Regions from separate parts of the Microbispora sp. CL1-1 genome, predicted to be linked through region 1. Evidence: predicted binding sites of a transcription regulator. Region 1 holds the regulator's gene; the other holds the start of a gene.
The links. The regulator HrcA, encoded in region 1, represses chaperone genes, less so after heat shock. The targets are predictions, from matches to a motif close to TTGGCACTCTCNNNNNGAGAGTGCCAA.
Positions count from the first base shown of each region.

Region 2: a site for HrcA is predicted at 18,409-18,435, ahead of HCK04_RS37140 (FmdB family zinc ribbon protein). Genes of this name have one in related genera too.

Region 1 is NZ_JAATEK010000023.1:116,930-126,376, forward strand. Features, by position in the region: gene HCK04_RS25055 (PhoH family protein) at 1-840, opposite strand, end outside; gene HCK04_RS42735 (histidine triad nucleotide-binding protein) at 895-1,239, opposite strand; gene HCK04_RS25065 (SigE family RNA polymerase sigma factor) at 1,484-1,963, shown strand; gene HCK04_RS25070 (hypothetical protein) at 1,960-2,643, shown strand; gene HCK04_RS25075 (16S rRNA (uracil(1498)-N(3))-methyltransferase) at 2,796-3,530, opposite strand; gene dnaJ (molecular chaperone DnaJ) at 3,540-4,679, opposite strand; gene hrcA (heat-inducible transcriptional repressor HrcA) at 4,680-5,693, opposite strand; gene HCK04_RS25090 (DUF3097 domain-containing protein) at 6,139-6,945, shown strand; gene hemW (radical SAM family heme chaperone HemW) at 6,963-8,183, opposite strand; gene HCK04_RS25100 (CDP-diacylglycerol diphosphatase) at 8,564-9,442, shown strand.
Region 2 is NZ_JAATEK010000057.1:19,340-39,798, forward strand. Features, by position in the region: gene HCK04_RS37040 (phospholipid carrier-dependent glycosyltransferase) at 54-1,559, shown strand; gene HCK04_RS37045 (hypothetical protein) at 1,676-3,184, shown strand; gene HCK04_RS37050 (cellulose binding domain-containing protein) at 3,295-4,119, opposite strand; gene HCK04_RS37055 (WYL domain-containing protein) at 4,435-5,043, shown strand; gene HCK04_RS37060 (amidohydrolase family protein) at 5,048-5,968, shown strand; gene HCK04_RS37065 (TetR/AcrR family transcriptional regulator) at 5,970-6,656, opposite strand; gene HCK04_RS37070 (HAMP domain-containing sensor histidine kinase) at 6,702-8,147, opposite strand; gene HCK04_RS37075 (patatin-like phospholipase family protein) at 8,462-9,253, shown strand; gene HCK04_RS37080 (DUF3995 domain-containing protein) at 9,240-9,764, opposite strand; gene HCK04_RS37085 (hypothetical protein) at 9,843-10,313, shown strand; gene HCK04_RS37090 (sigma-70 family RNA polymerase sigma factor) at 10,310-10,810, shown strand; tRNA gene HCK04_RS37095 (tRNA-Ala) at 10,929-11,005, opposite strand; gene HCK04_RS37100 (hypothetical protein) at 11,056-11,754, opposite strand; gene HCK04_RS37105 (GNAT family protein) at 12,131-12,772, opposite strand; gene HCK04_RS37110 (MogA/MoaB family molybdenum cofactor biosynthesis protein) at 12,840-13,316, opposite strand; gene moaC (cyclic pyranopterin monophosphate synthase MoaC) at 13,320-13,811, opposite strand; gene glp (gephyrin-like molybdotransferase Glp) at 13,808-14,992, opposite strand; gene galU (UTP--glucose-1-phosphate uridylyltransferase GalU) at 14,997-15,902, opposite strand; gene HCK04_RS37130 (5-formyltetrahydrofolate cyclo-ligase) at 15,936-16,502, shown strand; gene HCK04_RS37135 (potassium/proton antiporter) at 16,554-18,041, shown strand; gene HCK04_RS37140 (FmdB family zinc ribbon protein) at 18,451-18,792, shown strand; gene HCK04_RS37145 (S-methyl-5'-thioadenosine phosphorylase) at 18,855-19,661, shown strand; gene HCK04_RS37150 (SAF domain-containing protein) at 19,876-20,459, shown strand, end outside.

The DNA.
Region 1 (9,447 bases):
GCCGCTGTCCTGGCCGCCGGGCAGGTCGATCTGGGTCACGTCACCGGTGACCACGATCTTCGAGTTGAACCCGAGCCTGGTCAGGAACATCTTCATCTGCTCGGGCGAGGTGTTCTGCGCCTCGTCCAGGATGATGAAGGCGTCGTTCAGCGTGCGTCCGCGCATGTACGCGAGCGGCGCGACCTCGATCGTCCCCGCCGACATCAGGCGCGGGATGGACTCGGGGTCGAGCATGTCGTGCAGCGCGTCGTACAGCGGCCGCAGGTAGGGGTCGATCTTCTCGTAGAGCGTGCCGGGCAGGAAGCCCAGCCGCTCCCCCGCCTCGACGGCGGGGCGGGTGAGGATGATCCGGTTGACCCGCTTGTTCTGGAGGGCCTTCACGGCCTTCGCCATCGCCAGATACGTCTTGCCGGTGCCGGCGGGGCCGATGCCGAAGACGATCGTGTGCCTGTCGATCGCGTCGACGTACCGCTTCTGGTTGACCGTCTTCGGGCGGATGGTGCGGCCCCGCGAGGACAGGATGTCCAGGGACAGAACCTCGGCCGGACGGTCGGTGGCCTGCCGCAGCATGTGGATGCTGCGCTCGACCGCGTCGGGGGACAACTCGGCACCCGAGCCGACCAGCTCCACCAGCTCCTCGAAGAGGCGCACGACGATGCCGCTCTCCTCGGGACTGCCGGTGATCGTGATTTCGTTGCCCCGCACGTGGATATCGGCGCTGAAGGCGCCCTCGATGACCCGTAGCAGCTCGTCGCCCGACCCGAGGAGGCTGACCATCGGCTGCCCCTCGGGGATGACTACCTTGGCCTGGGTCTTGTGCATTTGCTGTGACTCGGACATGGGCGGCCTTTGCGGCCCTGATCGCCTCCCTAGCTCCCTCCCCACTTTAGCCGCTCAGCCGGGGGGCCAGGTGAGGCCCCGGCCGCCGAGGACGTGCGCGTGGACGTGGAAGACCGTCTGCCCGGCGCCCTCTCCGGTGTTGAACACGATCCGGTAGCCGCTCTCGGCCACGCCCTCCTGTACGGCCACCGCGTGGCAGGCCTTGAGCAGGTCGTCTGCCAGGCCGTCGTCGGCCGCCGCCAGCGCGGCGGCGTTCTCGTGGTGGGCCCTCGGCACGACGAGGACGTGGGTGGGGGCCTGCGGGTTGATGTCGCGGAAGGCCAGCGCCCGCCCGGTCTCCAGGACGATGTCCGCCGGGACCTCCTTGGCCACGATCTTGCAGAAGAGGCAGTCGCTCACGCGCGAAAGCCTAGCCGTTGACACTAGTTGATGACTGCAATGATCCCCCGGGCTAGGGTGAGTGTGCGAGACTGCACCAGAAAACCCCCCTAGTGTCGGGCGAGGACACCACTGGGCCATGCCCCCTCATGATTCGGAAGAACGTAAACCCCCCGAGGATGACGAGCGTCCTATTGATGTGACCACCGAGACCCTCGTGGCCGACAGGTCGTTGGGAACGGTGCCCGTCGGGTGGGATGCCGACATGGCCGTGACGGCGCTCTACAGCGCTCACTATCGGTCACTGGTGCGTCTCGCCGTGCTGCTGGTGCGTGATGTGGCCAGCGCCGAAGAGGTCGTTCAGGACGCGTTCGTCGCCCTTCATGGCGCCTGGCGCAGGCTGAGGGACACCGACAAGGCACTGGCCTACCTTCGGCAATCGGTCGTGAACCGATCGCGTTCCGTGCTGCGGCACCGAGCGGTCGTCGAGAAGTACGCGCCCAAGGGGCTGCCCGACGCGCCCAGCGCTGAGAACGGCGCGATCGGCGAACTGGAGCGCTCGGCCGTCATCGAGGCGCTGCGCGGCTTACCCACCCGGCAGCGCGAGGCACTGGTGCTGCGATACTACGGCGACCTGTCGGAAGCCGAGATCGCCCACGCGATGGGGATCAGCAAGGGCGCCGTGAAGAGTCACACGGCCCGCGGCATGGCCGCACTACGGATGGCACTGGAGCAGTTCTCATGACCTTCCCTCCCGACGACGAGTACGGCGAGCTGCTCCGCCGTGCCCTGCGCGCGGAGGCGGACTCGGTCGTGCCGTCTCCCGATGGACTCGAAATCATCCGCGGGCGGATCGAGCAGCGTGGTCTGCGCGGCCTGCGGCACCTGCTGTGGCGGCGGGTCGGAGCGGCCGCCGCCGGGGCCGTGCTCGTGGCGGGCGCGGTCGTGATGATCGTCCCCGGCCTGCGCGACCAGGTGGCGCAATCAACGGGCATCTCCAACGCCGGCGACGAACGTGAGGACAACAGGGACACCTCGTCGGTGATCCGGCCGCCCAACCCGGCGGAGCCCTCGCGGCCGGTCGTGATCGTGCCCGTCACCCCGAGCCCGTCGCGCGAACGGCCCAGCCCGACCCCCACGCCCAAGACGGAGGCGACCACCAGACCGTCGCCGTCGCCGTCCGATCCCTGCGTCACGCCCACCCCCGAGGCCGGGGTGATCGAGCCCGACACGGCCCTCCCGCCGACGTGCTCGCCCACGTCGGTGACGCAGGAGACGCCCGTGACGACGCCGTCGGTCTCGCGCCGCCCGTCGTCGCCTCCGCGCACGACGTCCGCGCCCCCGGTCACCCCGAGCACGCCGCCTCCCGCGGAGGCGGCGACGCCCGAAGCGGCGGCGGCCCCGTCGCCCTCGCCCTCGCCCTGACCCGGCCCCCTGGTCGTCGGCCGGGGTCCGCGGCCCGGTGGACGGGCCGGTCCCGGCCTCCGAGTTGACGGGACGGCTTTGTCAGCCGTGGCGGGGCTATGCGCCGCGGCCGGACTATGAGCCGAGGCCGGGCTATGCGCCGCGGCCGTGCGTCACCAGCGGCCGCAGCGGGACATCAGGACGGCCGCCGCGGCCACGCCCGCAGTCGAGGTGCGCAGCACCGTCGGCCCCAGCAGGGCCGGCGTGGCTCCCGCGGCCCGCAACGTGGCGATCTCCTCGTCGGTGACGCCGCCCTCCGGGCCGACGATCATCACGATGTCGCCCGGCTCCTCCGGCAGGGGCAGGCGGCTCAGCGGCTCAGCGGCCTCCTCGTGCAGGACGACCGCGAGCGCCGCCGACGAGACGAGCGCGCCGACCGCCGCGGTCGTGGCCTGCTCTGTCACCTCGGGCAGATGGAAGCGCCGGGCCTGCTTGGCCGCCTCGCGGGCCGTGCCGCGCCAGCGGGCGAGGGCCTTGGCGGCCCGGTCGCCCTTCCACTGGGTGACGCACCGGGAGGCGGCCCAGGGGACGATCACGTCGACCCCGGCCTCGGTCATCATCTCGACCGCGAGCTCGCCCCGGTCGCCCTTGGGCAGGCCCTGGACGACCACCAGTCTCGGCCGGGGCGGCGGGACCTCATAGCGGCGCAGCACCTCGGCGGTCAGCGAGTCCTTCCCCGCCGCCGTGACCGTGCACTCGGCCACCCGCCCCGCGCCGTCGGTCAGGTCGATCCGCTCCCCCGGCCGCAGGCGGCGTACGGCGGCGGCGTGCCGCCCCTCGGGCCCGTCGAGGACGATCGTGTCCCCCGTCTGGCCGGCCGCGTCCGACAGGAACACGGGAACAGTCATGCGATCAGCTCAGCGGCCGTTGAAGGCGTCCCGCAGGCGGGAGAAGAAGCCCTGCTGGCCCGGGGAGAACTTGCCGGGCGGGCGCTCCTCGCCGCGCAGCTTCGCCAGCTCGCGCAGCAGTTCCTCCTGCTGCGGGTCGAGCTTGCTCGGCGTCTCGACGTTCACGTGGATCAGCAGGTCGCCTCTGCCGGTCTCGTTGAGCCGCTGGACGCCCTTGCCGTACAGGGGGATGACCTGGCCGGCCTGGGTGCCGGGCCGGATGTCGATCTCCTCCGCGCCGTCGAGGGTCTCGATCGTGAGCGAGGTGCCGAGCGCGGCGGCCGTCATCGGGATGGCCACCGTGCAGTGCAGGTCGTCGCCGCGCCGCTCGAAGATCTGGTGCGGCCGCTCGACGATCTCCAGGAACAGGTCGCCGGGAGGCCCGCCGCCGGGGCCGACCTCGCCCTCGCCGGCGAGCTGGATGTGCGTGCCGTCCTCGACGCCGGCCGGGATCCTGACCTTGATCGTGCGCCGGGTCCGCACCCGTCCCTCGCCCGAGCACTCCATGCAGGGGTGCCGGATGACGCTGCCGTACCCGCCGCACTGGGGGCAGGGACGCGAGGTCATGACCTGGCCGAGGAACGAACGGGTCACCTGCGACACCTCGCCGCGCCCGTGACACATGTCGCAGGTGTCGGGGTGCGTGCCGGACGCCGCCCCGGAGCCCTGGCAGACCTCGCAGACCACGGCCGTGTCGACCACGATCTCGCGGGTCGTGCCGAAGGCCGCCTCCGCCAGGTCGAGCTCGACCCTGATGGTGGCGTTGCGGCCCCGGCGGGCACGGGAGCGGGGCCCCCGCGCGGCGCCCGCCGAGCCGAAGAAGGCGTCCATGATGTCGCTGAACGGGAAGCCCGCGCCGAAGCCGCCGGCTCCGGCCCCCGCTCCGCCGCCACCGCCGAACGGGTCGGCGCCCATGTCGTACATGCGGCGCTTGCCCGCGTCGGACAGCACCTCGTACGCCTGGTTGATCTCCTTGAACCGCTCCTGGGTCTCCGGATCGGGGTTGACGTCCGGGTGCAGCTCACGGGCAAGACGGCGGTATGCCTTCTTGATCTCTTCCTGGCTGGCGTCGCGCCGTACGCCAAGGGTCGCGTAGTAGTCGTTGGACACTTATGACCCCGCCAGGATCTGGCCGACGTAACGCGCCACCGCGCGCACCGCACCCATCGTCACCGGATAGTCCATTCGTGTCGGGCCCAGCACTCCGAGCCGGGCCAGTTCTCTGTCGCCCGAACCGTATCCGGCGGCCACGATAGACGTGCCGCGGAGCCCGCTGTAGGGGTTCTCGGATCCGATGCGGACGGTCAGTTCGGAAAGCCCGCCGGTCTCCCCCAGCAGGCGGATGAGGACGACCTGCTCCTCCAGGGCCTCCAGCACGTCCCGCAGGCCGATGCTGAAGTCGGCGGCGGCCAGGTTGGCCGTGCCACCGAAGACGATCTTCTCCTCGTGCCGCTCCACGAGCGTCTCAAGCAGCACGGAGAGGATCGTGGCCGCCACCGGCCTGTCCTCGGGGGGCAGGCGGTCGGGAATGTCGGCCACCGTCTCCGGCACCTGGGACAGGCCGCAGCCGTCCAGGCACGCGTTGAGCACGGCGCGCAGATTCGCGATCCGGTCGTCGGCGATGGCCTCGGGCAGATCGACCACACGCTGCTCGACCCGCCCGGTGTTCGTGATCAGCACCAGCATGACCCGGCGCTCCGCGAGCGGGACGATCTCCACATGGCGGACCGACGACCTGGTGAGCGAGGGATACTGCACCACCGCGACCTGACGGGTGAGCTGCGCGAGCAGCCGCACCGTACGCATGACGATCTCGTCGAGGTCCACGGCCCCGGCGAGGAAGGTCTCGATGGCCCTGCGCTCGGCACCCGACAGCGGCTTGATCTGGGACAGCCGGTCGACGAACAGCCGGTATCCCTTGTCCGTCGGCACCCTTCCGGCACTGGTGTGCGGCTGGGTGATGTAGCCCTGCTCCTCCAGCGCCGCCATGTCGTTGCGGATCGTCGCCGGAGAGACGCCGAGGTTGTGCCTGTCCGCCAGGGCCTTGGACCCCACCGGCTCGTTGGTGGACACGTAGTCCTCGACGATGGCCCGCAGGACGGCGAGCTTGCGGTCGTCGAGCAATGTGTCACCTCCCTGTGCCTGGAAACACCGACTCTGGCACTCTGTGTTCCCGAGTGCCAAGTGTACGGCTACCACCCCACCTGGTGCGATAACGCGCAGGGGGGCACGGACAAGCGGGCTGCGAATCGACCGCAAGCCGCATGGCCGACTCTTCACCCTATGCACGAGCACCAGAGACCCGCGCCGGCCGAGGCGACCACGCGGGTTCCCCGCCCATGATGCCCCCGGCACGGCCCGGCGCGCCCCTGTGGCTGCCGCACCCGTTTCCCCCGCCGTACGCCGCTCCCCGGCCGATCCGGCCCCGCGCTGCTGTGGGTCCCTGGGTGCTCTTCGCCGTCCTGCCGGTCGTGCCGGCTTCCTGGCCGCGCCGATCGTGACGATCGTCGTACTCGCGCGCCGCTCCGCGGCCCGCCGCCGCAGGGCGTGATTTGCTAGCGTTCCCCGCATGTACGGGCGGGACGTGCTTTCCGGAGACTGGCGGCGGCCACGGCGGGGGCAGATCCCCGAGGTCCCGGCAGAGCCCGACCTCGTGGTGGAGGACGCCGAGGGCCGCTTCTGCGGCGCCGTGGTGGCCTGCGACAAGGAGGCCGTGACGCTGGAGGACCGGTTCGGCCGCAGGCGGGTGTTCCCGCTGACGCCCGCCGGGTTCCTCCTCGAAGGCAAACCGGTGACGCTGGTGCGGCCCCAGGCCGGCCCCAAGGGCCCGCTGCGGAGCGCCTCCGGGTCGATCGCGGTCGAGGGCCTGCGCGCGCAGGTCGCCAAGGGGAGCCGCATCTACGTCGAGGGCGTCCACGACGCCTCGCTGGTGGAGAAGATCTGGGGACACGACCTGCGGGTGGAGGGGGTCGTCGTCGAGTTCCTCGAAGGGGTGGACGACCTCCCTGCCATCGTCGAGGAGTTCGGCCCCGAGCCGGGCAGGCGGCTCGGCGTGCTCGTCGACCACCTGGTGCCCGGCTCGAAGGAGAGCCGCATCGCCGCCCGGGTGTCCGGGGACGACGTGCTCGTCGTCGGGCATCCGTTCGTGGACATCTGGCAGGCGGTCAAGCCCCGGGCGCTCGGCATCCCCGCCTGGCCGGACGTGCCGCGCGGCGTGCCCTGGAAGGAGGGCGTGATCGCCGCCCTCGGCTGGCGGATGGACCCCCAGGAGGCGTGGCGGCACATCCTGAGCCGGGTCACGACCTACGCCGACCTGGAGCCCGAGCTCCTCGGCCGTGTGGAAGAACTGATCGACTTCGTCACCGCCCCCGTTTAAGGGGTGAGATCCCGGATCTAAGGGGTGAGGTCCCGGACCACCGCGTCGGCGAGCAGCCTGCCGCGCAGCGTGAGCACGGCCTGGCCGGCCTTGAACGCCTCCACCTCCAGCAGTCCGTCCGCCAGTGCCCGCGCGCACGCCGTACGCGCCTGGGGGGCGAGGTCGGCCAGCGGGAGACCCGAGGCGAGGCGCAGCTCCAGCATGACTCTTTCGACGGCCCTGTCCTCCGCCGACAGCACCTCGCGGGCGTGCGCGGGCGAGGTCCCGGCCGCCAGCCGGGCGGCGTACGCCGCCGGATGCTTGACGTTCCACCAGCGGGTGCCGCCGACGTGGCTGTGCGCCCCCGGCCCGGCCCCCCACCAGTCGCCGCCGGTCCAGTAGAGCAGGTTGTGGCGGCAGCGCGCCTCGTCTCCCGCCGCCCAGTTGGAGATCTCGTACCAGCTCAGGCCCGCGGCCGTCAGCATCTCCTCGGCGATCAGGTAGCGGTCGGCCGCCACGTCGTCGTCCGGCATCGGCAGCTCGCCGCGCCGGATGCGTGCGGCGAGCCGGGTGCCGTCCTCGACGATCAGGGAGTACGCCGAGACGTGGTCGGGCCCGGCGGCCAGCGCGGCCTCCAGGGAGGCCCTCCAGTCGTCGTCGCTCTCCCCCGGCGTGCCGTAGATGAGGTCGAGGTTGACGTGCTCGAACCCGGCGTCGCGGGCCTCTCGTACGGCCTCGGCGGGCCGGCCGGGGGTGTGCCGCCGGTCGAGGACGGCGAGGACGTGCTCGCCCGCGCTCTGCATGCCGAAGCTCATCCGGGTGAACCCGCCCGCCCGCAGTTCCTTCAGGTAGGCCGGGTCGACGGACTCGGGGTTGGCCTCGGTCGTCACCTCGGCGCCGGGCCGCAGGCCGAACTCCTCGCCGATGGCGTCCAGGATCCGTACGAGGTCGGCGGCGGGCAGCAGGGTCGGCGTGCCGCCACCGAAGAAGACGGTCTCCACGGGCGGCGCGGCGTCTCCCAGCACGCGCCGGGCCAGCCGTATCTCCTCGACCGCGGTGGCGGCGTAGTCGCGCTGTGATGCGCCGGGCCCCAGCTCGGACGCCGTGTAGGTGTTGAAGTCGCAGTAGCCGCAGCGCGTCGCGCAGAACGGGACGTGGACGTAGAAGCCGAACGGACGGGAGCCGAGCCCGTCGAGGGCCTCGGACGGCAGCTCGCCGCTCGGGGGGACGGGATCGCCGTCGGGAAGCACGGAAGGCACGCTCTCCAGTCTGCCGCCACTTGCACCCTGCCCTCGACGCCCGGTCTGGTATCACTGCCGGTTTTTCGCTCTCGCCCGAATATCGCACGATATGCGATGCCGGAATATCTCTTATGAGCATTCGCCCGGCCGAGATTTCCGGGTCCGTTCGCCGCGCGCCAGGAGATTCTCTCGACCCCCCGGGGAAGTGTTCCGATCTTTCCTACGGAAAATCAAGCCTGCGCCAGGGGCTTTTACCGGCCACCAGAGAGGGGATCAACCTCGCCGAGTGCGTCGATCTTTCACTGACGACGCCGTTTCCGGTCTCGCGTACGGCCTGAACCGCAAGGCGCGCGAAGATCGCGGCAAATAGCAACAGATGCGGGTTGTCGGGGGTAGTCATGCATGAAAACGACGAGGCGAGCGAGCTGACGCGGCGCCGGTTCATCCAGTTCTCCAGTATGGCGGGCGCCACCATACTCACAGGCGCGAGCATTCTCGCCGGCGCCGGGCACGCGCTCTCCGCGCCTTCGCCGACATGCGGCCCAGACCCCGACGAAAATGATTGCGGCAATCCCCACAGTAAGGAGCCCCTCTGGACAAAAAGTCAGGACTGCTTCAAAAAAGGCACCTGCCTGCAGAACCACCCAGACTTCGTGGTGATGAAGGGCAACCCGAGCAAGAAGAAGTACGTCAACTACCTCCTCATCCCCACCAAGCGGATCAACGGCATCGAGTGTCCGTGGATCTGCTGCAGCACCGCACCGAATTATTGGAGCGCCGCCGACTACTGCGCCACCCAGCAGCCCACCGAGGTTCCCGCCCCGGTGGGATTGGGGATCAATTCGAGGCCGGCGAGACAGCTCGACCAGTTGCACATCCACATGGCGCGGGCGCGCCCGGAGTCCTATAACGACCTCGTCGCCCAGGACAAGCTGGCCGCCAGAACCGTAGAGAATTGGGCGGACACGCGCGTGTCGATCACCGGCTACAGCGAGCAGCACCACACGAACATCCAACACACCTACCGCGTGCTCATCTGGGGGGGATTCACCCACGACAATCTCTTCGCCATGCTCAGGAGCATGCTGGTCCACACGCCGCACGGAGGGACCATCGCCAAGGCTCAGGCGATCATGTACCTCCAGACGCTGATCGTGATACCTCGGCCCTTCGGCGGCTACTACATCGTCAACAGCGAGAGGAGCCTGGAGAAACCGGGGACGTCCAAGGCGGATGGAAGCGACACCTGCGACCCCCTGCTTCTCATGCATCCGTGACCCCG
Region 2 (20,459 bases), on a different contig from region 1:
GACCACAGGACGACGCTCCCTCGGTTTCCCTGCGCGACCGGCTCGTGCCGCCCATGCCCGGCAGCGCCATGTGGGGCTGGCTCGGCCCCATCCTGGTCGCCCTCTTCGGCGGATTCCTGCGGTTCTACCGCCTGGGCACGCCGCACGCCGTCGTCTTCGACGAGACCTACTACGCCAAGGACGCCTTCGCCACCATCAAATACGGTGTCGAACGGCAGTTCGTCGACGGCGCGGACAAGCTCCTGCTCGCCGGCAACGAGAACATCTTCAAGCACTGCGGCTCGGTGAGCGAGTGCGCCTCCTACGTGGTGCACCCGCCGGTCGGCAAGTGGCTGATCGGCGTCGGCGAGCTGATCTTCGGAGCGAACCCGCTCGGCTGGCGCTTCACCGCCGCGCTGCTCGGCACGCTGTCCATCCTGATCCTCGCCCGCACGGCCCGCAGGATGACCCGCTCGACGCTGCTCGGCTGCGCGGCCGGTCTGCTGCTGTCGCTCGACGCCCTCCACTTCGTGCTGTCGCGTACGGCGCTGCTGGACATCTTCCTGATGTTCTGGGTGCTCGCCGGGTTCGCCTGCCTCGTGGCCGACCGGGACTGGTCCCGCAGCCGGCTGGCCGAGTGGCACGAGGCGGGGTCGCCCGCGGAGGGGCCGCGGCTGGGCCTGCGGCCCTGGCGCCTGGCCGCCGGGTTGTGCCTCGGCCTGGCCATGGCCACCAAGTGGACCGGCGGCTTCTACATCGCCGCCTTCGCGATCATGACGCTGCTGTGGGACGCGGGCGCCCGGCGGGCCGTCGGCACGCCCCGGCCGTACGGCACGGTCATCCGCCGCGACCTGCCGCTCGCCACGGCGTGGATGGCGGCCGTCCCGGTCCTCACCTACATCGTGTCGTTCACGGGGTGGTTCGTCACCGACAAGGGCTACGGGCGCAACTGGGACCAGGCGACCTCCAGCGGCCCGGTCTACTTCATCATCGACTCGCTCCGCTCCTGGTTCGACTACCAGAAGCAGGTGCTCAGCTTCCACACCGGTCTGGAGTCGAGCCATCCGTACCAGTCCGAGCCGTGGCAGTGGCCGCTGCTGCTGCGCCCGGTGGCGTTCTTCTACGAGTCGCCGAAGAACTGCGGCGCCGACTCCTGCTCCTGGGCGGTGCTCGGCACCGGGACGCCGGTCATCTGGTACGCCGGTCTGATCGCGCTCATCGGCATGATCGCCTGGTATGTCGCGACCCGCGACTGGCGGGCGGGCGCGGTGCTGCTCGGCTACGCCGCCGGATGGCTGCCGTGGTTCTACTTCGCCATCGCGGACAACCGGACGATGTTCATGTTCTACGCGATGCCGATGGTGCCGTTCATGATCCTCGCACTCGTGCTGGCCTGCGGGTTGATCATCGGCAAGGAGGATCCGGCCCGGCCCAACCGGCGCGTGGTCGGCACGGCCGTGGTCGGCGCGTTCGTGCTCCTGGCCCTGGTCAACTTCGGCTGGCTCTATCCCGTGATCGGCGCCGAATCCGTCCCGTACGAATCCTGGCACGCGAGGATGCTGTTCGACTCGTGGATCTGACACCCCCGTATCGTTGGGCGCGTACTGTGCGCCCTATGGTGCACCCAGAGGGGGGGTGGTCGCGAGTGATGCCCGGTCGTCGTCAACGATGGGGTCGATACGGCAGACTGCGGGTCATGCCCGCACCTGACGTCGCCGCGCTCCTCGCCCTGCTGGAGCGCTCCGAGCCGGACGTCGCCGAGCCCGCCCGCGTCGCGGTCGAGTGGCTCGCCGGCGGCGAGGCGCTGGAGACCATCAGCCAGTTCGACGTGTGCGAGTTCCTCTGGTACACGCTGCCGATCAAGGTGCCGGGCGACCAGGCGACCATCGCCAGGGCGCTCGGCCGGTTGCTCAGGCTCGCGGGCATGGAGCGTTACGCCGCCCTGTGCGACTCCCCGGCCACCGCACGCATCCTGATGACGTACGCCAGGGAGGGCGAGGAGGCCGGGGCCGCGGCCTACCACCGTGAGCTGGAGGCCACCGGGGTGCTGCCCCCGGACGTCGCCGAGCTGTCATGGAGCTCGATCATGGGGCCGGAGGAGCTCGGGGCGCACGTCGCGTGCGCGGCCGCCCTGGAACTGGCCATCGTCACCGGCGACCCGGTGGACCGCGAGGAGCTGACCCGCCGGTGGCTCACCGCGCCCCGCCCGGAGCTGGGCGGCGACTGCTGGCTGCACCGGGTGCACGGCGAGCGGCTGAACCGCTGGGTGCTCGGGCGCGGCACCGCCCGCCGCGAGCTCGCCCAGCCCTTCGAGGTGCGGCTGCACGCCCCCATCGCGGCTCCGGACGAGCCCCACCTGGAACCGCTGCGGTGGCTGCTCGGCCTGGCCCGCACCGGGGTTCGCCTGACCGAGCGGCTCAACGTCGGGCGTGCCGTGGCCGCCGAGGCGGCCGACCGGTTCGGCTGGGGCAATCCCACCAGGCCGGGGGCCGTACGCGGCGAGGCCGACGTGCCCGCGCTCACCGAGCTGCGGCAGATCGCCGTACACGATCTCGGGGCACTGCGGCGCAGCGGCCGGAGGCTGGTGCTCACGACCACGGGCAGAAACCTGCTGGACGACCGCGCCGCCATGTGGGACGCGGCGGCGCCCACGCTGCTCGTCCCCGCGCCCGGGGAGCACGACTTCGAGGTCTCCATCCGCGAGTCGGCGCTGATGATCCTCGTGGACGGCGACGTGGTGCGCGACGGCGACCTGCGCGCCCGGATCGCCGAGGTGGTCAACGGCGAGGGCTGGCGCGCCACGGACGGCGGCCGGGTCGGCGGCGCCGACCTCACCGGCCCGCTCTCCCGGCTCCGCCACCGCCTCGACGCCCTGGGCCTCGACACGCTGGGCTTCGACACTCAGGGCGCTGGCGCTCAGGGCCCTGACGCTCCGGGCCTGAACGCTCAGGGCCCCGGCGCTTCGGGCGCCGACGCTTCGGGCCTCGTCGGCCCCGAGCCGGGGGCCGCGGCTCAGGAAGGCCAGGCGACGGCTTCGGCGCCGCGGGCGACGGGTTCTGCGCCCGAGGGCACGCGCCGCGAGCCCGTGACGCGGGTGGCGGGCGACGACGCGCCGTGGCGGCTCACGGACGCCGGGCGGCGCGCCGCGCTGGCCGCGCTGCGCGCCCAGGCCCTGCGGCCCCGCCAGTACGCCGGCCTGGGCTGAACGCACTCCACCGACCTCGGCCGACCCGGCCTTCCGCCGTCCGAAGCGGTGCCGCGTACGCCGCCAATGGCGGGCACCGGGCGCGGACGGCGGCAGGCCCCGGGGAGGCTTCAGGCGCAGACGGAGCCGTTGAGCCTGAACTGCGCCGGGGTCGGGTTGACTCCCGTGTGAGTGCCGTTGAAGCCGATGGTGATCGAGGCGCCGGCAGTGAGGTCCTTGCCCCAGGCCGGGGCCTCCGCCGTCACCTGTGTGCCGGTCTGGGACCACGTGGCCACCCATCCCGAGGTCACCTGCTGGCCGGTGTCCGGGAAGGTGAACGTGAGCCGCCAGTCCCTGACGGGCTGGGTGCCCGTGTTGGTGATCGAGATGTTCACGGTCATCCCGCTGGACCAGGGGTACGCCTGGTAGGTCACCCGGCAGGCGCCCTGGGCCGGGACCGACGGCGAGGTCGTGACGATGACGTCGTTGTGGACCCGCACCGTCACGCTCTCGGACGCGGGCCCCACCGCGCCCTTCGTGTCCACGGCCACGACGTGCAGCTCGTGGTCCTCGTAGGGGACGCCGTAGGGCGGCCACGGCAGGGCGAAGGTGCCCTCGGTGGCCGCGGGCTGGAAGGTCGCCACGTTGGTTGTGCCCTCCCTGACGTAGTAGCAGGCGATGCCGTCCTCGTCGGTGGCGGGCGCCCAGCGCAGGGTGACCGAGTTCAGGAACACATGGACGACCTCGGGCGTCCCCGGGGCGCTCGGCGGCGTGTTCTGCGGCGCCGCCGAAGAGGCCGGGCCGGTGTTGCAGGGCATCGCCGACGCGGCCGCCAGCAGCGGCGTCGTCACCGTCGCGGCTCCCGCCCCGGTCTCTGCCGCCAGCGGCGCGAACAGCGCGGCGGCCGCCAGGAGCACCGCCGTGAGCCAGGCGCTGATCTCCTTCTTCGATCTCATCGTCCGCATCCCTCGTGTCGATCGGCGGTCCCGGTGACGGCGATCGTCCACAGCGGAGGGCGGGCCGGTCAACGTACGCCGGAGCGGCAGGCCGTACGCGCCTGGTGGGCGGGGCACGGCGCTGCAACTTTCATCCGCGGCCTTCGAGGACCTCCAGGTAGTGGGCGTTGCGCATGATCCCGAGGATGTTGCCGAACGGGTCGGCGACCGAGGCCGTGACGAACCCGGGCCGCGCTCCGTGGGCGACTCGTGCTGTTTCGCGCCCATCGACAGCAACCTGTCCGGCCGTCCCGGCTGCGCCACCGGATCGAGGCCGTGCGCGCCGCGACGGTCGCGGTGCCGGGGCACGGCCCCACGGTGGACCCCGAGACGCTGATCTCGATCGCCGCGGCCGTCCGCGACCACGAGACCCTGCGGTTCGACTACCTCGGCCACCGAGGCGGCGAGGGACGCCGTACGGCCGAGCCGCACCGGCTCGTCTTCACCGGCCGGCGCTGGTATCTGCCGGCCTGGGACGTCGACCGCGACGACTGGCGGACCTTCCGCGCCGACCGGATGCGGCTCCGCGTCCCGAACGGCCCCCGCTTCACCCCGCGCGAACCGCCCGAGGACGGCGCCGCCGCCCACGTCGTACGCGGAGCGGGCTCGGCCGCCTGGAGGCACCGGGCCGTCGTACGGCTGCACGCGCCCGCCGATGTTGTGGGCGCGCGGCTCACCGCCGCGGCCGGGCTGCCGCGCGCCGACGGCGCGGACGCCTGCGTGCTGGAGACCGGCGGCGACTCGCTCCACAACCTGACCGCCTTCCTCACCGGGCTCGACGTGCCCTGCACCGTGCTCGACCCGCCCGAGCTGCGCGATCATCTGCGCGCGCCGGCCGGACGCTACCTCGACGCGGCGGGCGGACGGCGAGCGGATAACGTGTGAGGTCATGCCGGACGAGACATCCGCCGCAGGCGACGACATCCGACGCGTGACCGCGTTCTGGCGGGAGCTGGGCCTGCCGGGCCTGATCGACGTCCACACCCACTTCATGCCGGAACGCGTCCTGACCAAGGTGTGGGCCTACTTCGACTCCGCCGGGCCGCTGGTCGGCCGGCCCTGGCCGATCGCCTATCGGCTGGCCGAGGACGACCGCGTCGAGCGGCTCAGGGCCTTCGGCGTGCGGGCGTTCACCTCCATGCTCTATCCCCACAAGCCGGGCATGGCGGAGTGGCTGAACGACTGGGCCGCCGGTTTCGCCGCCCGGGTGCCCGGTTGCCTGCACACGGCCACGTTCTTCCCCGAGCCCGGCGCCGGGCGATACGTCGCGCAGGCCATCGAGCGGGGCGCCCGGGTGTTCAAGGCGCATCTCCAGGTCGGCGCGTACGACCCGAACGACCCGCTGCTCGACGACGTCTGGGGGCTGCTGGAGGACCACGGCATCCCGGTCGTCACGCACTGCGGGTCGGGCCCGGCCCCCGGGCCGTACACCGGGCCGGAACCGATCGCGGCCCTGCTCTCCCGGCATCCCAGGCTGCCGCTCGTGATCGCCCACATGGGCACGCCCGAGTATGCCGAGTTCCTCGATCTGGCCCTGCGGCATCCGGCGGTCTTCCTGGACACGACGATGGCCTTCACCGGCTTCACCGAGGAGACCGCGCCGTTCCCCAGGGAGGCCGTCCCGCTGCTGCTGGAGCTGCAGGACCGCGTCCTGCTCGGCACCGACTTCCCCAACATCCCCTATCCGTACGGCGAGGCGCTGACGGCCCTGGCCGACCTGGACCTGGGAGACGAGTGGCTCCGCGCGGTCTGTCACGACAACGCCGCCAAGATCTTCGGCCTCGGTCAGGCCGAGGACATGACCTCATAGGTCATGCCGCGCTCCCGGGGGTCTTGAGCGTGCCGTGCAGCAGGATGTCCACGAGCTCCTCCGGGGACGCCTCCACGCCGCCGGAAGCGGCCTGAGGACGGACGAAGAGCATTCCCATGAAGACGGAGGCGATCTTCTCGGGCTCCAGGCGGAGCGCCGCCCGGTCGGGTTCGATCAGCTCGACCATCGCCTCGTGGATCGCCCTCATCGAGGCCTCCCTGCCTCGCGAGGCGCCGCCGCCTCCGGGCCTGCCTTCCTGGGCCCGCCCGCCGCTTTGCGGGGCCTGCCCGACGCTTTCCTCGCCCTGCCGTCCGCGGCGTTCGAGGCGGTGGCCGGTGCCGTGGAGGGCGCCGATCACGGCTCCCATGCGTTCCAGGTGGGCGCGCAGCGCCTCGACCGCCTGCGCCAGCCGGTCGGCGAGCGGGTCGTCCAGGGAGATCGAGGCCAGCTCGCGCAGCACGTGACCGGGGTCCGTCGCCTCGGTCACGCACGCGTCGAGCAGCTCGTCCTTGTCGGCGAAGACCCGGAAGACGGTGCCCTCGCCGATTCCGGCGGCCCGGGCGATCTGGCTCGTGGTGACGGCGGCGCCGCGCTCGGCGACCAGCGGAAGCGCGGCGGCGACGATCATCGCCCTGCGCTGCTCGGTGCTCATGGCCGGCGCACGCCGGCGGGGAGTGGTGTCCGTCATGCCCTCAATGTACGGAGTGAGCACTCACTCCGTCAAACGCGATGTTCAGCACGGCTCACTGGGGTCGTTCTCACCGGGGACGCCGTCGCCGGCCCGGGCCGCCATCGTCGGGTCGCAAACGGCCGGGAGGCGCAGGACGAAGCGGGCGCCGACCGGGCTGTCCTCGATTTTCAGGCTGCCCCCGTGGGCCTCCGCGATCTGGCGGGCGATCGGCAGCCCCAGCCCCGCGCCTCCGGCGTTCCTGCTGCGTGCCGTGTCCAGCCGGGTGAACCGGTCGAACACGATCTCGCGCTTGTCCTGATCGATGCCCGGCCCGTCGTCGCCGACCTCCAGCACCGCGGTGCCGCGCCCCTCGCCGGCCTCGTGCCGTACGGACACGGAGACCTTCGACCTGGCATGCCGTTCGGCGTTGTCGAAGAGGCTGGTCAGCAACCGGGCGAGGCGCATCCTGTCGCCGGCCACGATGGCGCCGGGCTTGAGTGCGCATTCGTACCGCTTGGTCTTCTGCGCGCGTCCCCGCAACTCCGCGGCCACGAGCACGGCCAGATCGATCCTGGCCTGTTCGCCGTAGACACCGTGCTCCAGCCGCTCGATGGTCAGCAGGTCGTGCACGATCGCCTCCAGCCGCTCGAGACTGGGCAGGATGGCCTCGCCCAGCTGGGAGACGCTGGTCTCCTCCGGCGCGAGGAGACCGTCCTCCACCTCGGCGCGCATGGCCGCTATCGGCGTACGCAGATCATGGGAGGCGTTGGAGACGAACTGGCGCTGATGTTGCAGCGCGCTCTGCACCTGCTGTAACGCGCCGTCGAGCCGGCTCAGCGTATGGTTGACGCTCTCGGCCATCGCCCGGATCTCGTCTCGCGCGGGCGGCATCGGCACCCGGCGGCTGGGACAGGTCTCGTTGATCTCATCCAGTTCCGTGCGGATGGCGTCGACCGGCCTGAGCGATGCCCGCACGTCCCGGTAACCCAGATAGGTGATGGCCGCGGCCAGCGCCGCCGCGCTCAGTCCCACCAGCGAGGCCAGCCAGGGATCGACCCACGGCGGCACCTGCGGGGCCGCGCTGTAGACCAGCCATCTCTCGCCGCTGCGGTGCGCCCACTGGGCCACGACGACGTTGCATCCGGGGGCCGCGAAGTCATCGCCGCACACGACACGACTGATGCTGTTCCTGGTGTCCGGCGGAATGAAGTTCGCCATTCTCGGCTTGCCACGCATATTCGCGGTCGCGGCGACCACCCGGCCGGACGGGTCGACCACCTGGAGATCGCGGCTCTTGTAGACGTCGAGCGGGTAGGTCATCTGCCCCCGCTCGATCTGGACGGCCACGCGGCCGCCCGCCGCCGAGATCTCCCTCTCGACGTCGTCACTGACGTAATGATGGATGCCCGTCATTATGGACAGGGCCAGCAGCGCGCACAGGAAAGTCGCCATCACCCCGGTGAACAGAGTGATGCGAAACGTGATGGAGAAACGGTCGTGCAGGCGCATCCTCCCCCCTCCCGGCCAGTGGACCATATGCGGCGGAAAGAACCGGAAAAGAAATGCCTGTCCTATATCGGTAGGCCGCCAGGGCCCCTCCACGTCTCCGGCGGAACACCAAGATTTCCCCGTCTCTCGTCCGCGTGTCCCCCTGTGCGGGCTCCCACGGCAGCTCGGACGGCGATAAAAGCGTCTCCAGCGTCGCACCCTGCATGGCCGGGTAGCGATTCGCCCCTCCTGATCGGGTGTGTCATCCCGGGAGCGCGCAGGCCCACAAAATCGAGTACGACATACTCAGTTTCCCTCATCTCAACCATGTCGCAGTGATTCGACAGCAGGGATTCGGCAAGCGGGGAGGGGCCCCTGGGCGGGAGAGCGCTGGTTCTCGGCGGCGGGCCGACCGGGATCGCCTGGGAGGCGGGTGTCTCGCCGGCCGGGCCGAGCAGGGCATCGACGTACGCGACGCCAGCCTCATCGCGGGCACCTCCGCCGATGCCGTGGTGGGAGCTCAGATCGCCGCGGGCCTCCACCCCGAGAAGCCGCTGGAGGCACAACTCGTGTACGGCGAACGCCTCGCGAAACCGACCGCCATGGGAGTAATAGGCCTGATTTGGTCGCTGAAGAGGTCAAAGAGCCCCCAGGAGTTCGGCGTACGAATGGGGCGTATTGCGCGAACTGCGGTCACGCCGCCCGAAGAGGAGCACATCGCGGAGATCGGGCGCCGGCTCGGAGACGTCCGCGGCTGGCCGAAAAACGCGCTTTCTGATCCCCGCCGTCGACGCCGGCTCGGGAGAACCGGCCGTCTTCGACGCGGAAAGCGGGTCGATCTGGTGCACGCGGTCGCGGCAGGTACCGGGCCAGGCATCCGGCCACCGGTGTCGATCAGCGGGCGCGCGTACATCGACGACCCGTCGCGCCGCGCACCCGCGGCCATGGCCGGCAAGGCCGTGGGCATCCGCATGGCCGCCGAGGCCGCCCACGTGTGGAACGACCCTCCGTACTGGAACACGACCGGGCAGGAGATGAGCCATCCAGGACGTGGCAGAGGCAGCGGAGAGGCACGGCAGATGGATCACCTGCCGGACCTTCGTCGTGGTGAAGCTATAGGGATGTGAACCCCCTGGTGCCGGCCGGCTCCGGACGCGGACGGCCGAAGACCAGCGCGGGCATCAGCCGGCCGCCGAACACCGTAGTAGCCGGATCGCCGGCCTGGACCGCGACGACCGCCGCCGGCATCACCAGGCAGGCGGGGGTGTAGAGGAACAGGTTGAGCCAGTAGAACGGCATGCCGGTGTCGGCGCCGATGCCGAACGCCCACACCAGGCCCGCCGCCCCGCGCAGCAGCACCCCGCAGCCCACCGCGAGGGTGACCAGCGAGGCGAGCCTGCCGCCTCGTCCGCGTGAGCGGGCCACCACCGCGGCGGCGCCCGTGGTCAGCGCGGCGACCAGCGGGATCAGCACGGGCGGGGTGAAGGGCACCTCCATGTTCAGCACGGCGAGAGACAGGGCCCTGACGTCGTGGGCGGGCCAGGTGCGGCCCGTCGTCCAGTAGAGGTGTGCCGCCGCGTCGGTGAGCAGAACTCCGGCGACCAGGTTCGCGAGGCGCTTGCGCGTTCGAGTGTTCACACCCTGGAGGAGGGGCCGCCCGCCGAGGAGGTTCCATGGAACCTTCCGGGCCTTCGCCTCCTCTGAAAGGACATGACCATGTCCTCGTCCTGGCCTGTCGCCGAGCTCGACCCGGTGCGACGGCTGCGCGTGCTCGCCTCCGCGATCGCGGGCGCGTACGTCAGCGAGCGCACGATCCCGGCCCCCTTCGACGTGGTGTGGGGCATCGCGAGCGATCTGGAGAGGAGCTTCGGCACCTTCGAGCCCGACATGAGGGGCCTGACCATCGACGCGGACCTGGGCGGGGGCCGGCTCGTGGCACGGGCCCGCAGCAGGTATGGCATGCGCGCCCGTTTCGACGTGGATCTTCAGCCCGGCTGGTGCTGGATGCAGAGCCGCTTCCTGCTCATCGGCCTGGCGGCCACCGCCGTGCCCGGTGGCACCCTGGTCGCCCAGACCGGCGGCGTCCGCGTCCCCGGGCGCGCGGCGCTGATCCCCATCGGCGTACGCGCCGCGGGCGAGCGCGCCCTGGCCGCCCTCGCTCTCCAGGCCGGGCAGACCGCCCGATGACCGCGCACGACACCGCCGCCCTGGTGGTGGCCGCCCAGCGCGGCGACACCGTGGCGATGAACGACCTGCTCAAGGAGCTCACGCCCTACCTCGGCCGGATCTGCGGCCCGATCGCGCTGGACGCCGGGGCCGACGCCGCCCAGGAGGCGCTGATCGCGGTCTTCCGCAACCTGCGCACGCTGAAGGAACCCGCCGCCCTGTACGGCTGGGCACGGGCGATCGCCGTACGGGAAGCGGTGCGGATCGCCAAGCGGGAGGGCCGCACGGTGGCCGCCGAGCTGACCGAGCTGCCCTCCCCGGTCGACGTCGAACGCGCCGCCGACATCAGGGACGTGCTGGGGCATCTGTCCCCCGAACACCGCGCGGTGCTCGTGCTGCGCGACCTGGAAGGGCTGGAGGAGAGCGCGGCGGCCCGGTTGCTCGACGTGCCGGCCGGCACGGTCAAGTCGCGCCTGCACCGGGCCCGCGAGAGCTTCAGGCGGGCCTGGCAGTCATGACCCAGGTTCGGACCACATGTGCGCTGGCTGCGGCGGGAACAAGGCGGTGGCCGTACCTCCCGGCGGCCCGGGGCAGCGAAAAGGCCCGCCAGGTGGATCACCTGACGGGCCTTCGTCGTGGTGGAGCTATGGGGATTTGAACCCCAGACCCCTTCGATGCGAACGAAGTGCGCTACCGGACTGCGCTATAGCCCCAACGACCTCGACTAGATTAGCAAACTCTGCGGGGTGTTCGCGCCACCAAATCAGTCCCCGGCCGCGCGGCGCCCGTCGGCGTACTGGTCGAAGACCTGCACACGCCTGCGCGCCTCGAACTTGATGATCTCCGCCTCGCGGGCCGCCTCGGCCAGGGCGCGGCGGCGCTCCCGCCGGCGGCGCAGGTGCTCGGCCCGCATCCGGGCGGCCCTCTCCCGCTGCTCCCTGTCCGCGCGTACGGCCACGCGCAGCACGGCGAGGTAGCCGAGCAGGAGCACGCCCGAGGGTGCGACCGCCCACCAGGGCATCACGCGTACGGCCGCGGTGACCACGGAGGCCAGCACGAGCAGGATGCTCCACAGGAGCCGCCGCCTGCGCCGGGCGAGGATCCGGGCGCGGCGGTGAGCGGCGACACGGCGGGCCCGCGCATGCCGCTCCGCCGCGACCTGGTCGGCCGTGACGGTCTCGTTGCCCGGGGCCGCGTCGGAAGCGGCGACGGCCGGCGGGGTGACGACCGTGTCGGCGTCGCCTCCGTCCGCATCCCCGTCGGAATCGTCGGCGTCATCGGCGTCGTCCGAGGCCTCCGGCGCCTCGGCGCAGTCGGCGGCGGGCCGCTCGGACAGCGTGTTCGCCACGGCCTGCTCCTCGAACAGCTCGTCGTCGGTGTGCCGGTCCCGGCGCAGCCACATGGGCAGCAGGACGCTGAGCCACATGACGACGATGGCCAGGTAGAGCAGGGCACTACCCATGCGGCCACCTCCGGACCGCCGTACGGGCGTGCCGGAGGGCATGGTGAACACATCCGTGGCCCTGGGTCGGCGGAGAGGTGTTCACGTCACGCACCGTAGGACTGTGTGTCACTGAATGACGAGCATTCAGTCCGGTGTGTCGCGAGATCGTCAAAGCTCTTCATGTAATTCGATCCCGTGCGAACGCGCGATTTCCACAGGCCAGCGCGTGCGGGCCGCTACCGGTGGGCCAGCGGCGGCCGGGGCGGGAGGGACGGGATCCGCTTGCTCATGGCGATGCCTCCGGTGACACGGTTTCTGTCGAGTGCCACCGAGCATCACAGCGCCCGCTAGTGATCGGCTTGTCCTTCGATTGCAGCCGGCCGTACGCCGGCTCCTAACCGGGGCTGGACTCGCTGCGGCGGGCGGCCGAGTTCATGGTGCGGCGCCACTGGACGAGCAGTCCGCGGGGCACGTCCTCCACGGTCAGCGCGTAGCAGATGTGGTCGCGCCAGGCGCCGTCGATGTGCAGCTGACGCCGGCGGATGCCCTCCTCGCGGAACCCGAGCTTCTCCACGACCCTGCGGCTGGCCTGGTTCTCCGGCCGGATGTTGGCCTCGAGGCGGTGTAAACCGGTCGTGAAGAAGCAGTGGTCCACCGCCATGGCGAGGGCGGTCGGGATGATGCCCCGCCCGGCGAGCGCGCCGTCGACCCAGTAGCCCACCTGAGCGGAGCGGGCCGATCCCCACACGATCGCGCCCACGGTGAGCTGCCCGGCGAACCGCCCCTCGTACGTGACCACCCAGGGCATGGCCATGCCCTGGCGGGCCTCGCGGCGCAGCGTGCCGACCATCGAGACGTACGGCCCGAGACCGGTGCGGAACAGCGGGGTCTCGGGGTTGCTCGGCTCCCACGGGCGGAGCCATTCGGCGTTGCGCAGCCGGGTGTCGCGCCAGTCACGGACGTCACGCAGGCGCAGCGGCCGCAGCCCGACGGGCCCCTCGGCCATGGTTGCCGGCCAGCCGCGAAGTCGATCCATTCGTCAATCATCCACCGGAACACGGTCAACGCGCCACGCGGGACGCGCCGCGGTCTCGGCCGGCTGCTCAGCGGGCATGATCGCCGCCGTGGATCTGGTCGACGACGTGGGCCAGGATCGGGGTCAGCACGGCCATGCCGTCCCGTACGCCGCCGGAGGACCCGGGCAGGTTGACCACCAGAGTCGTGCCCGCCTGCCCGGCGAGACCCCGGGACAGGATCGACGCCGGCACCTTCTCCCGGTTGACCTGACGGATGGCCTCGGCGATGCCGGGAATCTCCCGGTCGAGCACCCGGCGGGTCATCTCCGGGGTGAGATCGAGGGGCGTCACCCCGGTGCCGCCCGTGGTGACGATCACGTCGTAGCCCGCGGCGACGCCCTCGCGCAGCGCGGCCTCGACGGCGTCGCCGTCCGGGATCACGCGGGGCCCGTCCACCTGGTCGCAGCCCGCCTCCTTGAGCAGGCCGGCCAGCAGCGGCCCGGACCTGTCCTCGTAGACGCCCGCGGACGCCCTGTTGGACACCGTCACCACCAACGCGCGCACGCCTTACTCCTGTCCGGGCCGGGTCCAGTGGCCCGTCTTGCCGCCCGTCTTCTCCTCGACCCGGACGTCGCTGATCACGGCCGCCGGGTCCACCGCCTTGACCATGTCCACCAGTGCGAGCGCCGCGACGGTGACGGCCGTGAGCGCCTCCATCTCGACGCCCGTCCTGTCGGCCGTACGGACCCGGGCGGTGATCTCCACCCCCTCGTCCACGACGGCGAGGTCGACCTTCACGCCGGTCAGGGCGATCGGGTGGCACAGCGGCACGAGGTCGGGAGTGCGCTTGGCGCCCATGATCCCGGCGATCCGCGCCACGCCGAGCGCGTCGCCCTTGGGCACGTCACCCGCGCGGAGCACGGCCACCGCCTCGGGCGACAGCAGCACGCGCCCGGTCGCGACGGAGGTGCGCGCGCTCACGTCCTTCTCGGAGACGTCCACCATCCGGGCGGCGCCCGACTCGTCCACGTGAGTCAGCTTCGCAGTGCCGTCATTCACAGGGGTATCACCTCCACCTCGGCGCCCTCGGGCAGCGAGGTCTCGTCCTCCGGCACCACGATCAGCGCGTTCGCCCCGGCCAGCGCCGCGAGCTGGTGCGAGCCCTGCCCGGTCACCGGTGCGACGCTCTCGCCCGTCAGCACGGCCCGCAGGTACGACCGCTTGCCCGCCGGGGACCGCACCGGCCCGGTGAGGGCCGCGCGCGCGGTCGCGGGCGGCCCGGCCGGAAGGCCCTGCATCGCCCGCAGGGCCGGCTTGACGAAGAGCACGAACGACACGAACGACGAGACCGGGTTGCCGGGCAGCGTGAAGATCGGCACGCGGTCGGGCCCCACGACGCCGAAGCCCTGCGGCATGCCCGGCTGCATGGCGACCTTCTCGAAGGTCACCGTGCCCAGCGGCGACAGGGCCTCCTTGACCGGCTCGTACGCCCCCATGGAGACGCCGCCGCTGGTGATCACGGCGTCGGCCCGCACGAGCTGGGCGTCCAGCGTGTCCATGAACTCCTTGGGGTCGTCGGTCACCGAACCGGCCCGGAACCCCTGCGCCCCCGCCTCGCGTACGGCGGCGGCGAGCATGAAGCTGTTGGACTCCCAGATGCGGCCCGCGCCCAGCGGGGTGCCGGGCTCGCTGAGCTCGGCACCCGTGGACAGCACGACCACCCTCGGCCGGGGCCGCACCAGCACCCGGCGGCGGCCCACCCCGGCGAGTATCCCGATCTGGGCGGGCCCGATCCTGACGCCCTCGCGGAGCACCACGTCGCCCGCCCGCACGTCCTCGCCCGCCCGCCTGATCGCGTTGCCAGGCGGGGCCGGCCTGTCGATCCGTACGCGGGCGGTGCCGCCGTCGGTCCACTCCACCGGAACGACGGCGTCGGCGCCGGTGGGCACGGGCGCCCCGGTCATGATGCGGGTGACCAGGCCGGGGCCGAGGGCGTTCAGCCCGCCGTCCCCCGCCGCGACGTCCCCGATCACGGGCAGCGTGACGGGCGCGGCGGCCACGTCCTCGGCCCGTACGGCATAGCCGTCCATGGCCGAGTTGTCGAACGGCGGCAGCGGGACGGGCGAGGCGACGTCCTCGGCCAGCACGGCGCCGAGGGCGGCCTCGATCTCGACCTCCAGCGGTGCGAGCGGTCGCACCACCGCGAGGATGTCGGCGAGATGGCGGTCGACGGGTTTCATCGGCTCACTGTCCGGACTTGTCCAGGAACTCCCGCAGCCACGGCAGGAACTCGGGGGCGAGGTCGTCCCGGTTCGCGGCGAACTGCACCACGGTCTGCAGATACTCCAGCTTGTTGCCGGTGTCGTAACGACGGCCGCGGAACAACACGCCGTGCACCGGACCGCCCTCCTCCGGGCCCATCGATGCAAGGGTGCGCAGGGCGTCGGTGAGCTGGATCTCGCCGCCGCGTCCCGGCGGGGTGCGCTCCAGCACGTCGAACACGGCGGGGTCGATCACATAACGGCCGATGACGGCCCAGTTGGAGGGCGCCTCGTCGGCCGGGGGCTTCTCCACGAGGTCCGTGACGCGGACGACGTCGTCCTCGTCGGTCGGTTCGATGGCGGCGGCGCCGTACAGGGAGATCTGCTCGCGCGGCACCTCCATCAGCGCGATGACGCTGCCGCCGTAGGTCGCGCGCGCCTCGATCATGCGCTTGAGCAGCGGGTCGCGGGGGTCGATGATGTCGTCGCCGAGCAGACAGGCGAACGGCTCGTGGCCGACGTGCTGCTTGGCGCACAGGACGGCGTGGCCGAGACCCTTCGGCTCGCCCTGCCGCACGTAGTGCATGGTGGCGAGGTCGACGGGCTCCTTGACCTGGTTGAGCCGCTCTTCGTCGCCCTTCGCGCGAAGAGCGTCCTCAAGCTCGTACGCTACGTCGAAGTGGTCCTCGATCGAACGCTTGTTGCGGCCGGTCACCATGAGGACGTCCAGCAGTCCGGCGGAGACGGCCTCCTCCACCACGTATTGGATGGCCGGCTTGTCGACGATGGGCAGCATCTCCTTGGGGGTCGCCTTCGTGGCGGGAAGGAAGCGGGTGCCGAGACCCGCGGCGGGCACGACGGCTTTGGTCACGGGATCGAAGTCAGCCATGAGTAGACACTAACGGAGCAGTCTTTGGACAAGATGAACCTGCGTCGGCGTATATTGCGCGGCCGCTCGGAGCTCGATCCCGGGACGTTGCGCGAGTCGTCGGCGGCCATCAGGGAGTTACTCCTCGACCAGCCGTGGGTGCAGATGGCGGGCCTGGTGGCCTGCTACTGGTCGACGGGCACCGAGCCGGCCACGCAGGGACTGATCCTGGCCCTGTGGAAGCACGGCGCCACGGTGATGCTGCCGGTGCAGCGCCCGGACGGCGACCTCGACTGGGCGGTGTACGACGGGCCCGACTCCCTGGTCCCCGGTCCGTACGGAATCATGGAGCCGGTGGACGTCCGGCGCGGCGTCGACGCGATCCGCACCGCCGCGCTGGTGATCGCGCCGGCCCTCGCCGTCGACCGGGTGACCGGCGTACGGCTCGGCCGCGGCGGCGGGTTCTACGACCGGGCGCTCGCCCGCGTCGGGCCGAATGTGCCAACGGTGGCGCTCCTGCACGAGGGCGAGTTGCTGGAGGGGGTTCCCGCCGAGCCGCATGACCAGCGCGTCCGCTTTGCTGCTCTTCCCAGCGGAATCGCCCGCTTGGTACAGATATGACAAGATTGACATAAGAGACGGCGAAGGGAGCGGATCGGTCTGAACGTCTGGCTGCTCCTGTCCGCCGTCGTCGTCATCGCGGCCATCGCGTCCGTACGGATCGCGCATCGCACCGGCCTTCCCTCGCTGCTCCTCTATCTCGGCCTCGGGCTGCTGCTCGGCGAGGGCGGCCCCATCGGCATCAACTTCGACAACGCCCAGATGGCCCAGCAACTCGGCCTGGTCGCGCTCGCCGTGATCCTCGCCGAGGGTGGTCTCACCACCAACTGGAAACACGTACGCGACGCCGTCCCGACGGCGCTCGTGCTCGCCACGGTCGGAATCGCGGTCAGCGTCGTCGTGCTCGCGGCGGGCGTCGCCGTCCTGCTCGGCATGGAATGGCGCATGGCGCTGCTGCTGGGCGCGTTCCTGGCGTCGACCGACGCGGCGGCCGTGTTCTCCGTGCTGAGACGGCTGCCGCTGCCGCCCCGGCTCGCCGGGATCCTGGAGGCCGAGTCGGGCTTCAACGACGCCCCGACCGTCATCCTCGTGATCATGCTGAGCGCGGGCTCGTCGTTCGAGCTCTCGCTGCCGCACATCCTGCTGGACACCACCGTCGAGCTCGTCATCGGCGCGGCCGTCGGTCTCGCCGTGGGCCCGGCGGGGGTGTACGCGCTGCGCCGGGTCGCGCTGCCCGCCTCCGGCCTCTACCCGATCGCGGTGCTGGCGCTGGCGTTCATCACCTACAGCGGGGCGACCCTGCTGCACGGCAGCGGGTTCCTCGCGGTCTACCTGACCACGCTGGTCCTGGGCAACGCCAGGCTCCCCCACCGCGCCGCCACGCGCGGCTTCGCGGAGGGCGCCGCCTGGCTCGCCCAGATCGGGCTGTTCGTCATGCTCGGCATGCTCGCGGACCCGGGCGAACTGCCGGGCGTGCTCGTCCCAGCCGTGGTGTCGGGCCTGCTGCTGGTCCTGGTCGCCCGGCCGGCGTCCGTGGTGGTGTCCGCGGCGATCGCCCGGCTCCTGCGCCTCGGTGCGCTGTCGTGGCGCGAGCAGGTGTTCCTGTCGTGGGCCGGGCTGCGCGGTGCGGTGCCCATCGTGCTGGCCGCGATCCCCTGGGCCGCCGGGCTGCCGGGGGCGAAGGGCCTGTTCAACGACGTGTTCATCATCGTCATCGTGTTCACGATCCTCCAGGGGCCCACGCTGCCGTACCTCGCCAGGCTGCTCGGCCTGGCGGCGGAGGGCGAGGCCCGCGACCTCGACGTGGAGGCCGCGCCACTGGAAGAGCTGAACGCCGAGCTGCTGCAGGTCCGCATCCCGCCCGGCTCGCTCATGCACGGTGTGGAGATCTTCGAGCTCCGGCTGCCCGCGAACGCCATGGTCACCCTCGTCGTACGGAACGGGCAGTCGTTCGTGCCCACGCCGACGACGCGGCTGCTGGCGGGCGACCAGCTCCTCGTGGTCACCACGGCCGCCCAGCGGGAGACGGTCGAACGCCGCCTGCGCGCCGTCAGCCGCCGCGGCAAGCTGGCCGGCTGGTACGGCGAACGCGGCGGCTGACCGTCGTAGGGGCTGCTTTCGCGTGGCGGTCCGGGCTGAGTTTGCGCTGCGGCGGTCCGGGCGGTGGTTTGTGACGCGGTCCGGGCCGCGGTTTGCACTGCGGCGGTCCGGGCTGCGGCGGTCCGGGCTGCGGCGGTTTGGGCGGCGGTTCAGGGCTCGGTTCGGGCTGCGGACGGATCGCGGACGGATCGCGGGCGGACCGCTCGTGGATCGCGGGCGAGGCTCGGCGGGAACCCGCTGGGATCTCGGCGGGAGCCCGGCGAGATCTCGGCGGGGATCTTGGCGGGGATCCTGGCGCGCGCGAATGGGACGGCGCGGGGCAATAAACCGGGCTGGAGTGGCGTTTGGGCTTGTTGACTGCTTACCATTAGCAATCGACCCGGTCGAGTGCCAGTCTCAGGAGGAGCGAGTGCCTACCTACCAGTACGCCTGTACCGCTTGCGGTGAGCAGCTGGAGGCCGTCCAGAAGTTCTCTGACGACCCGCTCACGGAGTGCCCAGCCTGCCAGGGCAAGCTGCGCAAGGTCTTCTCCGCGGTTGGCATCGTGTTCAAGGGCTCCGGGTTCTATCGGACCGACAGCCGTTCTTCGAGCTCGTCCACGACCACGGCCACCACGACGACGACGTCCTCGAAGTCGTCCGGCGACTCCGGCAAGAAGGAGCCCGCGACCTCCACGAGCTCGTCTTCGTCCTCGTCGTCGAGCGCCTCCTCGTCGAGCACGTCGTCGTCCGGTTCGACCGCCGCCGCCTGAGGTTATCCACAGGGGCCGACGGCACGCGCCGGACGTGCTGCGCCGTTCGCTAGTGTCGGCCCATGGTCAATCGCGCAGACATCGGGGTCATCGGCGGCTCGGGGTTCTACTCCCTGCTTGAGGACGCCGAAGAGATCGACATCACGACGCCGTACGGCCCGCCGAGTGACACGATCACCGTGGGCCGCATCGGCGACCGAACCGTCGCGTTCGTCCCCCGGCACGGCCGCGGCCACACCTTCCCTCCCCACCGCATCCCTTATCGGGCGAACATGTGGGCCCTTCGCTCCCTCGGCGTACGCCAGGTGCTCGCGCCCAGCGCGGTCGGGTCCCTGCGCCCGGAGATCGGCCCGGGCGCCCTCGTGATCCCCGACCAGCTCGTGGACCGCACGCAGGGCCGCGAGCAGACCTACTACGACGCGGGCGGGGCGGTCCACGTGTCGTTCTCCGACCCCTACTGCCCCTCCGGCCGGGCGGCCGCCGTGGCCACTGCCCGCGAGACGGGCTGGGACACGGTCGACGGCGGCACTCTGGTCGTGGTCCAGGGGCCCCGGTTCTCCACCCGGGCCGAGTCGAAGTGGTTCGCGGGGGCGGGCTGGTCGATCATCGGCATGACCGGGCACCCCGAGGCCGTGCTCGCCCGCGAACTCGCCCTCTGCTACACGACCCTCGCCCTCGTGACCGACCACGACGCCGGTGTGGAGGCCGGTGAGGGGGTCACCCACGAGGAAGTGCTGGCCTTCTTCGCCGCCAACGTGGAGCGGATGCGCACGCTTGTCGCGCAGGTCGTCGAGGCCCTTCCGGAGGAGCGCATCTGCCCCTGCGGCAACGCCCTCGACGGGATCAAGCTGCCGATCGAGCTCCCCTGACGCCGATGCGTGCCATGCCGTACGGCCCTGTCCGGCCGCGCGATCGGCGGCGGAACCGGCGGCGGAACCGGCGGCGCGCCACCGCCGCCGGGGCATCGCCTGGACAGGCGATCCATGGGGGCCATCGGCGTGAAGCGTCCACGATGCAACCGGCCCTCGCGAGGAGGCTTGCAAGGAGGCTCGCAAGGAGGCGAGAGGCGAAACCGAGATGGTCATGCGTGATCTGAAGCGGCTGAGGACGCGCCGTCGCCGTCCGATCGCCGCCGTCCTCGCCGGTCTGGCGGTGGCCTGCGTGCTGCTGGCCGTCCGCACCCCTGACGGGGTGGAGGTCCTCGCCGCCGCCCGCGATCTCCCCGGAGGCCGTCTGGCAGCCGCCGACGTCGTGGTCGTACGGCTCCCGCCCGATGCGGTGCCCGCCGGGGCGTACGCGCCGGGCACCCCGGTCTCGGGCCGCGTGCTCGCCGGTCCATTGCGTCGAGGCGAGCTCCTCACCGACGCCCGGCTGCTCGGCTCGGCCCTGTTCCGCCAGACCCTGGCCGGGCAGGCGTACGGCGGCCAAGCCGGCGGCGGCTCGGGCGGCGGCGACCCGGCCGACGGTGGTTCAGCCAGTGGCAGCGCGGCCGACAGTGATTCGGCGGACGTCGGCTCAGCCGGCGGCGGCCCGGCCGCGGCACCAGGGGCGCCGGACCCGCAAGCCGATGCGTCGGCTGCGCGAGCGGGAACGCCAGCCATCGAACCGGGTCTGGTCGCGACGCCGGTCAGGATGGCCGATCCCGACGCCGCCCGCCTGCTGTCGCC